4 regions of the Streptomyces telluris genome follow, and region 3 is predicted to be linked to each of the others. Evidence: riboswitches for the same ligand, from Rfam matches in the RefSeq annotation. Region 3 holds a riboswitch; each other region holds the start of a gene.

The links. Region 3 has a riboswitch for cyclic di-AMP ahead of NQU55_RS00250 (C40 family peptidase). Riboswitches for the same ligand answer to the same signal wherever they lie in the genome.
Region 1: another riboswitch for cyclic di-AMP. It lies ahead of NQU55_RS24010 (LysM peptidoglycan-binding domain-containing protein); the one in region 3 lies ahead of NQU55_RS00250 (C40 family peptidase).
Region 2: another riboswitch for cyclic di-AMP. It lies ahead of NQU55_RS23305 (M23 family metallopeptidase); the one in region 3 lies ahead of NQU55_RS00250 (C40 family peptidase).
Region 4: another riboswitch for cyclic di-AMP. It lies ahead of NQU55_RS00760 (C40 family peptidase); the one in region 3 lies ahead of NQU55_RS00250 (C40 family peptidase).

Annotation. Positions count from the first base shown of each region.
Region 1 is NZ_JANIID010000024.1:90,928-94,128, forward strand. It holds gene eno (phosphopyruvate hydratase) at 1-241, opposite strand, end outside; gene NQU55_RS24010 (LysM peptidoglycan-binding domain-containing protein) at 518-1,273, opposite strand; cyclic di-AMP (ydaO/yuaA leader) riboswitch at 1,277-1,457, opposite strand; gene NQU55_RS24015 (transglycosylase family protein) at 1,718-2,842, opposite strand; gene NQU55_RS24020 (cytochrome P450 family protein) at 2,956-3,201, opposite strand, start outside.
Region 2 is NZ_JANIID010000023.1:65,612-68,812, reverse strand. It holds gene NQU55_RS23310 (GntR family transcriptional regulator) at 1-427, opposite strand, end outside; gene NQU55_RS23305 (M23 family metallopeptidase) at 613-1,422, opposite strand; cyclic di-AMP (ydaO/yuaA leader) riboswitch at 1,436-1,591, opposite strand; gene NQU55_RS23300 (M16 family metallopeptidase) at 1,807-3,174, opposite strand.
Region 3 is NZ_JANIID010000001.1:50,791-53,991, reverse strand. It holds gene NQU55_RS00255 (urease subunit gamma) at 1-266, opposite strand, end outside; cyclic di-AMP (ydaO/yuaA leader) riboswitch at 997-1,181, shown strand; gene NQU55_RS00250 (C40 family peptidase) at 1,186-1,656, shown strand; gene NQU55_RS00245 (ATP-binding protein) at 1,793-2,230, opposite strand; gene NQU55_RS00240 (helix-turn-helix domain-containing protein) at 2,513-3,201, shown strand, end outside.
Region 4 is NZ_JANIID010000001.1:169,591-172,791, forward strand. It holds gene NQU55_RS00755 (carboxylate-amine ligase) at 1-785, opposite strand, end outside; cyclic di-AMP (ydaO/yuaA leader) riboswitch at 1,141-1,303, shown strand; gene NQU55_RS00760 (C40 family peptidase) at 1,308-1,781, shown strand; gene NQU55_RS00765 (S1 family peptidase) at 1,944-3,014, opposite strand.

The DNA of each region.
Region 1 (3,201 bases), on a different contig from region 3:
CGACGAGCTCCGGGCCGATCTGCTCGATGACGGCGAGGACGGCCTTCTCGACGCCCTTGCCCAGGTAACGGTTCTTGTCACCGTCACGGAGCTCGATGGCCTCGAAGGCACCGGTGGAAGCACCGGACGGCACGGCGGCACGGCCCGTGGAGCCGTCGTCGAGGCCGACCTCGACCTCGACCGTGGGGTTGCCTCGCGAGTCGAGGATCTCGCGAGCTACGACGACGTCGATAGACGGCACGTGCGTCTCCTTCGTGTGTGTCTGTGGTTCTGCAGCACGAGCCTAACGGGCCCCGGAGGCTCGCCTCGCCGTTGGATCGCCTTCCCGGGCCGAAAAAGCCTAAAAAACAGCACAAAAGCCCAGAACACCGTATGTATGGCGGATCCGGAATCCGAACGGCGATCCGGAAACGGCTGAGCCCCGCTCCGGTGCGCGCTCGGGGCGGCGCATCGGAGCGGGGCGGTCCCGCCGGGAGCGGAGAAGGGCGGCCCACCGGAGTGGACCGCCCTGCCCGGATCAGCTGAGGTGCAGCTTCTGGCCGACGTAGATCACGTCCGCGTCCTGGACGATGTCCTTGTTGCGGTCGTACAGCTTCTGCCAGCCGCCCTTGACGTGCTGGGCCTCGGCGATCTTGGAGAGGGTGTCGCCCTCCTTGACCTCGTACTCGCCGTTGCCGACCTTGTAGGACTGCGCCGAGTGGCCCGGGGCGGTCCGCTTCTGGGCCGGGGCCTCGTCGCGCTCGGTGGCCTGCGGGGCGGTGCGCTGCGGCGCGGCCTTCTTGGGCGCGGCCTGGCGCTCGCTGCGGTCCGCGTGGGACTTGCCCGAGACGGTGCCGCCCGTGCGGGAGGACTTGGTGGACTTGCTGACCGAGCCCGAACCGGACGGGTCGACGTTCGCCTTCGGGCCGCCGGCCGTCAGGCCGCCGGGACCGGCGCAGCCCCAGGCGCCCGGGCCCTGCATGGCGAGCAGCCGCTCGGCCACGGCGATCTGGGCGCTCTTGGAGGCGTGGTCGGCGCGGTCGGCGTACTTCTGGCCGCCGGCGGCGTTCCAGGAGGACTGCGAGAACTGCAGACCGCCGTAGTAGCCGTTGCCGGTGTTGATGGACCAGTTGCCACCGGACTCGCACTGGGCGACCTTGTCCCACGTCGAGACGGAGGCGGCGTTGGCGGAGGTGGCGACCATCAGCGGGGCGGCGACAGCTGCACCGGTGACACCGGCGAGCGTGAAGATGCGGACGGCCTTGGACGGACGACGGTGCTTGCCCTTGGACATAAGTCGTTTCCTCACCGACGCCTGCGAGGTGAGCTGTCGGGTTCGGGCTGTGAGTTCGCCCGGCTTCGTGTGCGAGCACACTCGGCTTCACCCCTAGCCGGTCCCGGACCCGCGGCTTTCGCCGAGGAGCCGTTTCCGGCGCCTACCTTGGTTCCCCCGCTCCTGCCTACGGCGCTTGCGCGACGACTCCCCCGATCGCCGGCAGGATTCGGCGTGGCGACCGTGGTGCCCGCGGTGGCGAGCGGACACGACGGTAAACACAGTCGCGGCAAGGGTTCAAACCCCTCTTTCCAGCCACAGTTGCCCCTGGTTACCCAGGGGAACATCGCGTTTCCGCAGGTGAGAGACGGTTTGCCAGTTTCGGGAAGACCGCATTCCGCCACCAGGCAAAGAGACCCATGTCTCACTTTCGACTGGAACGGACATTCGCCGCGAACTACCGGTCTATTTACCGACCTCAAGCCTCTGACCAGGACGGATCAGGTCGGGATCGGTTCCGACCGCTTTCTCATTGCGCTGATACAGAGACTGCCAACCTCCCTTGACCGCATGCTGTTCGGCGATGACTGACAGGTTGTCACCGGGGCGCACGGTGTAGTCGGTGGGCGTGGGGCTGCCGGTGCGTGCATCGCCGCCGCCCCGCGACGTACGGCCCTCGTCCTCCGAACGCGACGGGTCGGCACGGTGCTTGCCCGTACCCGCGCCGCCCTCGCCGGGCGTCTGCCCCGCGGGCGAACCGGAATCGCCGGCAGCGGGCGTGGCCGAACCGTCCGGGATCCGGGCCGGGTCGTCCGTGGGGGACGTCGAAGGCTTGCGGTGCCGGCCTTCCTGCGGCTCACCGGACTTCCCGTCGCCCGGCGTGCCCGAGGGGTCGGGTGACGGCGCGTCGGACGACGGGCTGCCGGAGGGCCGGCCGGACGGCTGACCGGAGGACTGACCCGGCGACGGCTGACCGGTCGACGGCTGCCCCGAAGGCTGCTTGGAGGGGTCGGCCGAGGGGCTCGTCGAGGAGCCCGGCGACGGCTTTCCGGACGGCGAGGGAGACGTGGAAGCGTCGGAAGGCTTGCCGTGCCCGGAGGGCTCGGACGGCTCGGACGGCGTGGAGTGCGAAGTGGTGCGCTCCGGGGCGCGTGAAGGCGTCGAGTCGCTCGCGGGGGCGTGTGTGCCGCCCGGGTTGACCTCCGCCGGGGTCCCGCCCGAGGTGAGGCCCGCGCTCGCCGCGCAGCTCGACCAGGGGCTGGTGCCACGGCTCTCGAGGATCTGCTCGGCGACGGTGATCTGCTGCGCACGGCTGGCGAGGTCGGGCCGGGGGGCGTACTCGCGGCCGCCGTGGCGCTCCCAGAGGTCCTGGGTCAGCTGCAGTCCCCCGTAGGTCCCATTGCCGGAGTTGGCGCTCCACATGCCGTCGCTCTCGCACTGGGCCACCCGGTCCCAGGTGCCGGCGTCGGCTGCCGACGCGCCGGTGGCCGCCAGCAGCGGCATGGCGATTCCGGAGGCGGTCACCCCCGCGGCGACCACGATGGCGGGTATCTGACGGGGGCGGCGATGTCGGCCGTTTCCGGGTCTCATGGGCGGTTGCCTCTCGTTCGGCGGCGAATGGTGGTTGAAGATAGCGACGGCCCACCGGAGTCACAAGCCGATGTAGCGGAGGTCACGCCGAGATCACGCCGACTGACGCGAGGTCAGGCGGGCGACCCCTCCTGGGTGGTTGTGCCCGGAATGTCTTCAGGTGTAAAGGCCACGGGCAGGGTGCGCAGACCGCGCATGATGAGCCCGCCGCGCCACCGCAGCTCCTCCGGATCGGCCCCCAGCCGCAGGTCGGGAAGGCGCCGCAGCAGGGTCGCCAGAGCCGCCTGGCCCTCCAGGCGGGCGAGGGGCGCACCCAGGCAGTAGTGGATGCCGTGGCCGTAGCCGAGGTGCTGGTTGTC
Region 2 (3,201 bases), on a different contig from region 3:
CGCCCGTACGCCCGCCACGGGCCCGCTCCTGGCCGAGCCGCACCAGACCGCGCAGCACCTTCAGGTGCGCCTCCGTACGGCGCTGTGCGGCGCGCGCGGCGCCCAGCGGCTCCAGCAGGGCGCGGACCTCCAGCAGATCGGCGGCCTCCTGCTCGGTCGGCTCCGCGACGCAGGCGCCCGCGTGCCGCCGGGTGGTCACGAACCCCTCCGAGGCCAGGGTGCGCAGCGCCTCGCGCACGGGCACGCGCGAAACGCCGTAGCGGCGCGCGAGGACTTCTTCGGTGAGCCTGCTGCCGGGCGGAAACGTGCCCGAAACAATGTCGTCACGGATCGCCGTGCACACGGCGTGCGCGGAAATGCGACGGCCGCTCTGATTTGCTGTGCCATCACCGTTCACGTACGGCCCCGCATGGGTGAACCTCCGCATAACCCCCGCGAAACGCGGCCGATTGACGCCTGTTCAGCGACTCTATTGCAGCCGCCCGCGATTTCCGACGGCGCACGTGAAGTCATCGATATGTTTTGGCCAACACGAGGATACGACGAAGGCCCCGGCCGGTGGGCCGGGGCCTTCATCAGGCGAATGTGCCGCGCGGGGCGCGGGCGGGTGCGTCAGAGGTTGACGCCGTGCTCGCTGAGGTACGCGACCGGGTCGATGTCGGTGCCGTACGTGGCGCCGGTGCGGGCCTCGAAGTGCAGGTGCGGGCCGGTGACGTTGCCCGTGGCGCCGGAGAGGCCGATCTGCTGGCCGGCGGTGACCGACTGGCCGACGCTGACGTCGATGGACGACAGGTGGCCGTACTGCGTGTAGGTGCCGTCGTTGTGCTTGATGACGACGTTGTTGCCGTAGGCGCCGCCGTAGCCGGCCTCGACGATGGTGCCCGCGCCCACGGCCTGGACCGAGGTGCCGGTCGCGGCGTGCATGTCGATGCCGGTGTGGCTGCCGGAGGACCACAGGCCGCTGGAGGCCTTGTAGGACGTGGAGACGTACGAGCCGGCGATCGGCGAGACGAAGGTGTTGAGGCGCTTGCGCTCCTGCTCGCGGGCGACGCGCTCCTGCTCCTTGCGCTCGGCCTCGGCCTTGCGCTTGGCCTCGTCCGCGGCCTTCTTGACGTCGGCGGCCTGCTGCTTGGCAGCGGTCTCGGCCTCGTGGACGGCGGTGTTCTCGGCTGCGGCGCTGGTCTGGACCTGGGCCTGCTCGCCGATGCGGCCGGCCGTGTCCTCGCCGATGACGACGGCCTGGGTCAGGCCGGTGTCCTCGGTGGGGCGCTGGGTCTCGTCGGGAGAGGCGGCCATCGCCGGGGCGGCGAGGCCCGCGACGACACCGGTGGCGGCGAGGGTGGCTATGCCCGCCGCGTTCGCGCTGACGCGAACGGCGCGGCTCGGCTTGCGGTGCTTCCCGGTGGCACGAGTGAACGCCATTGGTGAGGCTGGTCCTTTCCTTCCCTCTCGCCTACCGGGTTAGCTGACGGGTTCGGAGCAGGAAGGTCTCCTACGGATCCCTCCGGAAAGGGGCCCGATTCACCCCAGGGACACTTGGGTCCCCGGCTCCCCTGGCTCGCGCCGTACGGGGACTCGGCGATGTCTGCCCGGGCCGCGGATGCGACGCACATCTGACGGACAGACGCTTTGACGCTAGACGCCGCCACTTTCGATCGGCAAACAGAAGCCCCGTTTTGTGGCCCACGCCACAACGCAGACGTGCAACCACTCCGCTAAATCGGACATTTGGCAGGCACGCACGCCTCAGGAGCGCGCGTGCCTGCCGGTTGACGGGCCGACCGGCGCGGCCGGCCCGCCGGGGCTTCAGCCCGTGATCACGGTCACTTCGCCGATGCCGAGGGCCCGGACGGGCTCCTCGATCTGCGCGGCGTCACCGACGAGCACCGTCACCAGGCGGTCGACCGGGAAGGCGCTCACCACGGCGGCGGTGGCCTCCACCGTGCCCGTCGCGGCGAGACGCTCGTACAGGTGCGCCTGGAAGTCGTCCGGCAGGTGCTGCTCGACCTGGTCGGCGAGGGTGCCCGCGACGGCCGCCGCCGTCTCGTACTTCAGCGGGGCGACGCCGACGAGGTTCTGCACGGCGGAGTCGCGCTCCTCGTCCGTCAGGCCCTCGGCGGCGAGGGTGCGCAGGACGGTCCACAGGTCCTCCAGCGCGGGGCCGGTGGAGGCGGTGTCCACCGAGCCGCTGATGGCGAGCATGGCCGCGCCGGTGCCCTCCGGGGTGGACAGCAGCACCTGGCCGAAGGAGCGCACCCCGTAGGTGTAGCCCTTCTCCTCGCGCAGGACGCGGTCCAGACGGGAGGTGAGGGTGCCGCCCAGGCAGTACGTGCCGACGCTCTGGGCGGGCCAGACCTGACCGTGCCGGTCGGCGCCGATGCGGCCGATGAGGAGCTGCGTCTGGACCGCGCCGGGGCGGTCCACGATGACGACGCGGCCGGTGTCGTCCGCGGTGACCGGCTTGAGCGGGTACGGCTCGGCCGGGGAACCCGTCCAGGCGCCGAGGGAGTCGGCGAGGGCCTCGTCGAGGTCGACGCCGGTGAAGTCGCCGACGACCACGGCGGTCGTCGTGGCGGGACGCACGTGGGCCTCGTAGAAGGCCCGCACGGAGGCGGCGTCGATGCGGGCGACCGTCTCCTCGGTGCCCTGGCGCGGGCGGGACATCCGCGAGCCGGCCGGGAAGAGCTCCTTGGAGAGCGCCATGGCGGCCCGGCGGGCGGGGTTGGCCAGCTCGTGCGGGATCTCGTCCAGGCGGTTGCCCACCAGGCGCTCGACCTCGTGGTCGGGGAAGGCGGGGGCGCGCAGCGCGTCGGCCACGAGGCCGAGAGCCTTGCCGAGCCGGGAGGCGGGGACCTCCAGGGACAGGCGCACGCCGGGGTGGTCGGCGTGGGCGTCGAGGGTGGCGCCGCAGCGCTCCAGCTCGGCCGTGAACTCCTCGGCGGTGTGCTTGTCGGTGCCCTCGGACAGGGCGCGCGCCATGATGGTGGCGACGCCGTCGAGGCCCTCCGGCTCCGCGGCGAGGGGGGCCACCACGTTGATGTCGACGGCGACGACCTGCTGGCCCGGGCGGTGGCAGCGCAGCACCGTCAGGCCGTTGGGGAGCGTGCCGCGCTCGGGGGCGGGGAAGGCCCAGGGGGCCGCGGTTCCGGCCCGGGGCCGAGGGTGGAAGTCCATGGAAGGCTGGGCGGTGTCAGCGGCCAG
Region 3 (3,201 bases):
CCGTCGGGGAAGGTCGCCTCGACCTGGACGTCGTGGAGCATCTCGGGGATGCCCTCCATGACGTCGTCGCGGGTGAGCACCGCGCGCCCGGAGGACATCAGCTCGGCGACGGTGCGGCCGTCCCGGGCACCTTCGAGGACGTGGACCGTGATCAGGGCCACCGCCTCGGGGTGGTTGAGGAGCAGGCCGCGGGCCTTGCGCTTGGCGGCCACGTCGGCGGCCACGTGCAGGAGCAGTCGTTCCTGCTCGCGCGGGGAGAGTTGCATGCGTCCCACCTCACTGTCGTCCCAGGTGTCCCGGATGGACGCACCGGGACGCTACCCGAGTTCAACACGGTGTTGACCTGGGGTTCTTCGGCCGGTGGCCGGTGATTGCAGATTAGGGCGGAACCTTTTCCAACGCGTTAACTGACTCTTTGCACTGCCATGGCCACGGACCCGGGCGCCGACTGTCGTCTGCACCTACTGGATCTTCTGGGCCGGATCATGGCCGCCCGTCCGCACGACACGTACCGCCGGCTACGGGCGGCGCAGACCATGGTCGTCGCGGCGGTACGACCCCGCCACGGCTCGCACGCCTGCACGAAACGGGTGAACGGAAGGTGCGAGCGGGTCATGCCGACGCGGACGATACGGGTCCCCGGCGCAGAGCGCCGGGGGCGAAGGGATCTCCGCGCCATGTGCGCCGGAGGGCCGGGGGTCCGCGCCCGAATAAACCCCGGTCCCCTCCATGAAGGATCACGGCGTAGACGGGGCGCGTTGATCGATTTGGCGCGGACGGCCGGATTGCCCCCGGGCCGGTACGAACCGCCGCAGGCCAGCGGCTCAGCCGGCTTGCGCGCACACCATCAAATCGCCCCGCGTCCACCGGAATTGCCCAGAAGTGATCAGGCTCACATACCCCTGGTTCCGCTCGGAATCGGCACGGCGGCTGCGCCAAGATCCCTGCGACGACAAGACCCCGCCACCCAGGCGGGGCGGTCCCGGCGGACGCCGAACCCTGCCGCCGCCGGGATGCCGGGTCGACTTGAGTGCAACGGCAGGGATGGAGGACCCAAGAGTGGTGGGACGACCAAGAGTAGTGCGGTCGGCCCTTGGGGTGAAGCCGTTGACAGCGGCCGGGCAACCTTCGCCTGCCCGAACCCGACAGGTCATCCTTCACAGGCGGCTGACGAAGGGTTAGCGCATGGGCGCGCACAAACGTCCGTCAAAGCTGTCCAGGGCCGGCGCAGCATCGGCCCTCACTCTCGCCGCCGTCGGAGCCACCGTGCTGGTCCCGGGCGGCGCGGCAGAGGCGGAGGCGTCTACCGTCTCCTCCCAGGCACTGCGGATCGCGGCCTCGAAGCAGGGCTCCCCCTATCAGTGGGGGGCGACCGGGCCCTCCCGGTTCGACTGCTCGGGCCTGACGCTCTACTCCTTCAAGCGGGCCGGGAAGTCCCTGCCCCGCACCGCCGCCCAGCAGTACAACAGCACCCATCACATCCCCCGCTCCGCACGCGAACGCGGCGACCTCGTCTTCTTCGTCTCCGGGCGCGGGATCTACCACGTGGGGATCTACAACGGGGACGGCCGCATCTGGCACGCACCCAAGACGGGCGCGGTCGTCCGTCTGGAGCGGATCTGGACCAACAGCGTCCTCTACGGCCGGGTCGGCTGACCCGGCGTCACCGGCCCGCCCGGAGACCCCGGAAGGGCCGGTGACACCGCTCCCCGCGCCTCCCCGCACGAGGGCCCGAAGAGGCCCGAGGCCCCCCGCACCCGGGTGCGGGGGGCCCGGCCGGCCGGAGGGGAGTTCAGCGCTCTGCGCTGACCGGCGCGGTCCAGGGGAGGCAGATCCACACCGTCTTGCCGCCGTCGGAGGTCGGCGTGCAGAACAGCCGCCCCCCGTGCTCCGCGGTGAGACAGCGGATGATCACCATGCCGCGGCCGTTGTCCTGCTGGACCGCGGCGGGCAGCCGCCGGGGGAAGCGCGGGTGGCTGTCCGTGACGCCGATGCGCAGCTGCTGATCGCGGTCGAGGCGGACGTCCACGGTGAAGGTGGGCGACTGGCCCCGGGTGTGCTGCACGGCGTTGGTCGCGAGCTCGGAGACGATCAGGCGCACGGTCTCCGAGGTGTCCGTCCCGCCCGGAAGCCCCCAGTCCGCCAGCACCTCCGCGACGTAGCGGCGCGCCGTGGAGACCGAGGCGGGGGCGCTCGGCAGCGTGACGGTGGCTTCTTGGTGGTCTGCCATGGCGGTGGCCCTTTCAGCCGAGGTCCCGCCGAGACCGGACTCCGGCTGCGCTGCCACGGAAAACCGGGAAGCGTGCCGTAAGTCGTGGGGGGCATGAGCGGCCTCGGACGGCTCTGCGCGACAGACTGCCACTGATAACGCCTGTGATGGGAGCGATCCCCCAAGATATGCATATATCTGTCGCCCGAAGCAGTGAACTCTACGACGAGCGACCGGATTCACGCGGCACACTGGGCTATTGACACTGACGTATGACAACGACAGTGACCCAGGGGAGGGCCGATGCGGTACGGACCGGCGGTACGCCGCCGCAAGCTGGGGGCGGAGCTGCGCCGCCAGCGCGAACTGGCCGGGCTGACGAGCCTGGAGGCCGCGCGCGCGGTGGGCTGGCACCAGTCGAAGGTCAGCCGGATCGAGACGGGCAGCAGTGGCGTGAAACCGGCGGACGTGGCCCGGCTGCTGGACGCCTACGGGGTCACCGACGCCGAGCTGCGCGCGCTGCTGGGGGCGCTGTGCGGCGCGGGGTCCCCCGAACCGGGCGAGGGTGCGGGGGCCCGGCGCGGCTGGTGGTACGCCTACCGGGACCGGCTGCCTCCCGCCTATCTCGACTTCATCAGCCTGGAGTCGGAGGCCTCGCGGTTAAGCACCCTGGAGACCACCGTGGTGCCCGGCCTGCTGCAGACGCCGGACTACGCCCGCGCCGTGACCCGCGCGGCCCTCGGCGACCCCGCGCCGGAGCAGGTCGAGGAGCTGGTGCGGGTGCGCATGGCGCGCCAGGCGGTGCTCCGGGGCGAGCAGCCGCTGGAGGTGTGCGCCGTGCTGGACGAGGCCGTGCTGCGTCATGAGGTCGGCGGACCGGAGGTCATGGCCGGGCAGTTGCGGCACCTGGTCGAGACGGGATCGCTGGGGCACGTGCGGCTGCACGTCCTGCCCTTCTCCAGCGGCGGCCATATGGGCATCACCGGGCCTTT
Region 4 (3,201 bases), 120 kb from region 3:
GCCTTCTCGTCGCGGATGGCGGTGGCGACCAGCCCGCGGACGATGCCCGCGAACATGACGGCGTCGTCGGCGCGCAGCTGGACGTCCAGGCAGCGCACCTCGATGGTGGGATAGCGGTCCGACAGCCGTGCCTGCCAGTACAGCTGGCCCCGGTCCTCGATCGCCCCGGCCGTCAACAGCGCCTGGATGCGGGCCTCGTAGTCCGCGAGGCCGTCGAAGTACGGGGGCGGGCCGCTGACCGGCCAGCGGCTGTAGACCACGGTCCGCCAGCTGGAGAAGCCGGTGTCGATGCCGTTCCACAGCGGGGAGTTGCCCGCCATGGCGACCAGCACGGGCAGCCAGGGACGGACCCGGTTGAGGACCGCGACGCCCATCTCGCGGTCGGGGATGGCGACGTGGACGTGCATCCCGTGGACGAACTGCTCGTCCACGAGCTGGGCGGCACGGATCCGCATCGCCAGGTAGCGCGGGTTTCCGGTGACCGGGATGGGCTCGGGGCCCGAGCACGGCGCCGTACCGCAGGCGGCGATCCGGCAGCCGGACCGCTTGGCGGCGGAGCTCACCGCATGGCGCAGCCGCAGCAGGTGCCGGCTGGCCTCGGCGAGATCGGAGCAGACCGGAGTGGCAACTTCCACCTGGGCCTGCAACAGCTCCGCCTGAATCTCCCGCTCGTTCACGACCGGTTCCAGGTCGACCGCCGCCCGGACCTCGTCGGCCAGGGGTACCGGCAGTGCGGTGGCCGGGTCGAGCAGAAGATACTCCTCCTCGATCCCTAGGGTGAGCATGCCGTAGGGCTACCCTCGCGCTCTCGAAGCGAACCGTACGGAGCCCGCCGCCGCGGCCTTCTGACGCAAAGACGCCCTGTCGCCGCCCTGCCACGGCCCCCGTCACCTGGTCTTTCGCGCACCGCCGGGGTGACTCGAATCAGTTCTTCAACTCCCTTTTGATAAAGGGGATTACCGGTTACGCGTGATGCCGGGTAACACCCCGGTTCCAGGGATCGCCGTGAAGTGAAGAAGTTCACAGAAGCGCCTTTCGGCTCCGAATTCCGGCGGCCCGTGATGCAGGATCGTGCACCGAACAACAAGATCCCGTCACCGAGGCGGGCGACCCGGGCGGACGCCGAGTCCTGCCGCCGTACCGGGTGCGGAGCAGAAACGAATGGATCGGCAGGAGCGGGAGACCCGAGCACGGCGGACCACGATGGCGGTGGTCCTTGGGGTGAAGCCATTTCATGTGGCCGGGCAACTTCGACAGCCCGAACCCGACAGGTCATCTTTCGCAGGCGGATGACGAAGGGTTTTGGCATGTCTGCGTTCCCTGGCATATCCACGCTCATGTCCCGCGCCGGTGCCGCTTCCGTGGTCACCGCGGCCACCGTGACCGCGTCGATGCTCCTCCCCGGAATGTCGGCCGAGGCGAGTGCGGCCACTCCGGGCGCCACCGCCCTGAAGGTCGCGGCCTCCAAGCAGGGCTCCCCCTACCAGTACGGCGCCGCGGGCCCCAACCGGTTCGACTGCTCGGGCCTCACGCTCTACTCGTTCAAGAAGGCCGGCAAGACCCTGCCGCGCACCGCGGCCGCGCAGTACAACAAGACCCGGCACATCTCCGCCGGCTCCCGCCAGGCGGGCGACCTGGTCTTCTTCCACTCGGGAAGCAACGTCTACCACGTCGGTATCTACGCGGGTAGCAACAAGATCTGGCACTCGCCCAAGCCCGGCGCGAAGGTCCGGCTGGAGAAGATCTGGTCCGGCAGCGTCTGGTACGGCCGGGTCAACTGACCGTCCGGGGCTGCCCGGGCCGCCCTGTCCGGCCCGGACGGCGACGACCGACCGGGCCGGGGCGACCCAACCCCGGCCCGGAGACCTCCGGGGAACCCGTGAAGGTTTCCCCGGAGGAGTGCGTCACGGCAGCGCCTCACAGCAGCGCCCCGGAGCGGTGCCTCAGGGCAGCTGCGCCCCGTACGCCTGCAGCGCCGCCGGTACGGGCTGGAAGAATGTCTCCCCGCCGCCGGAGCAGTCGCCGCTGCCGCCCGAGGTGAGGCCGAGGGCGGTGGCACCGTCGAAGAGGGCGCCGCCGCTGTCGCCCGGTTCGGCGCAGACCGAGGTGCCGATCATGCCCTCGACCGCCCCTTCCTCGTAGTTGACGGTCACGTCGAGGGCCGTGACCTCGCCGCCGTGCACGCGGGTGGTGCTGCCGCTGCGCTGCACCTGCTCGCCGACGACGGCTTCCCCGGCCTTGCTGATGTTCTGCGTGCCGCCGTTGTAGAGGTCCACCGCGCTCGGGTGGGCGATGGTGGAGGTGTAGCGGACGAGCGCGTAGTCGTGGCCGGGGAAGGACGAGCTCTCGACCACGCCGATCTGGGCGCCGCCCCGGGTCGCGGACCAGGTCCGCGAGGCGTTGCCGCAGTGCCCGGCCGTGAGGAAGTACGGCTTGCCGCCCTTGGTGACGTTGAAGCCCAGCGAGCAGCGCACGCCGCTGCCCCAGATCGCGTCGCCGCCCGCGATGAGCGGACGGAACGTCCCTGCCGTTCTCTTGACCGCGACCTTGTCGCCGAGCTGTGCGACGGCCTTGTCCAGCCGGTCCTGCCGGGCGCCCGTGACCGTGCTGTCGGCGGTGACGACGACCTTGTTGGAGCGGGGGTCCACCGACCAGGCCGTGCCCGGAATCGTCGCCTCCGCCTTCAGGGTCCGCAGGGCCGAGGCGAGCTCGGCGGCCGAGTGGCGCACGGTCCTCGGTTCGGCGCCGGCGGCCTTCACCCTGGCCGCCGCCTCCTGGTCGAGGACGCCGACGACGAGCCTGCCGGTCCCGGCGTCGTAGTACGAGCCGGCCGAGTCCGCGCCCAGGTCGGCGGATATCCGCTGAGCCAGCTCGGCGGCCTGCGGCGAGGAGAGCTGACGGGGCGCCGGCGAGGCCGCGTGCGCGCCGGGGAGCGTCAGGGCCGCGGCCGTCAGGGCGACCATCGCCGCGCCGGCGGTGGCCGTACGGCGCGTGGAGATGCGGGAACGTTTCACTCGTGACCTCCTGTGGGGGAGTGCCCGGCGGCACGGTGGTGCCCGGGCGTGGAGGACGTGCGGGTGCGATGCGCGTGCGTGACGCACGTGCGCGACCCGTGTGCGTGACGCGTAGGGGATGCGCATCGGTGGGGAGACACGGTGCGCGACAGGCCGATGAGATCGTCGCGTCCATGTCAAGTACGGG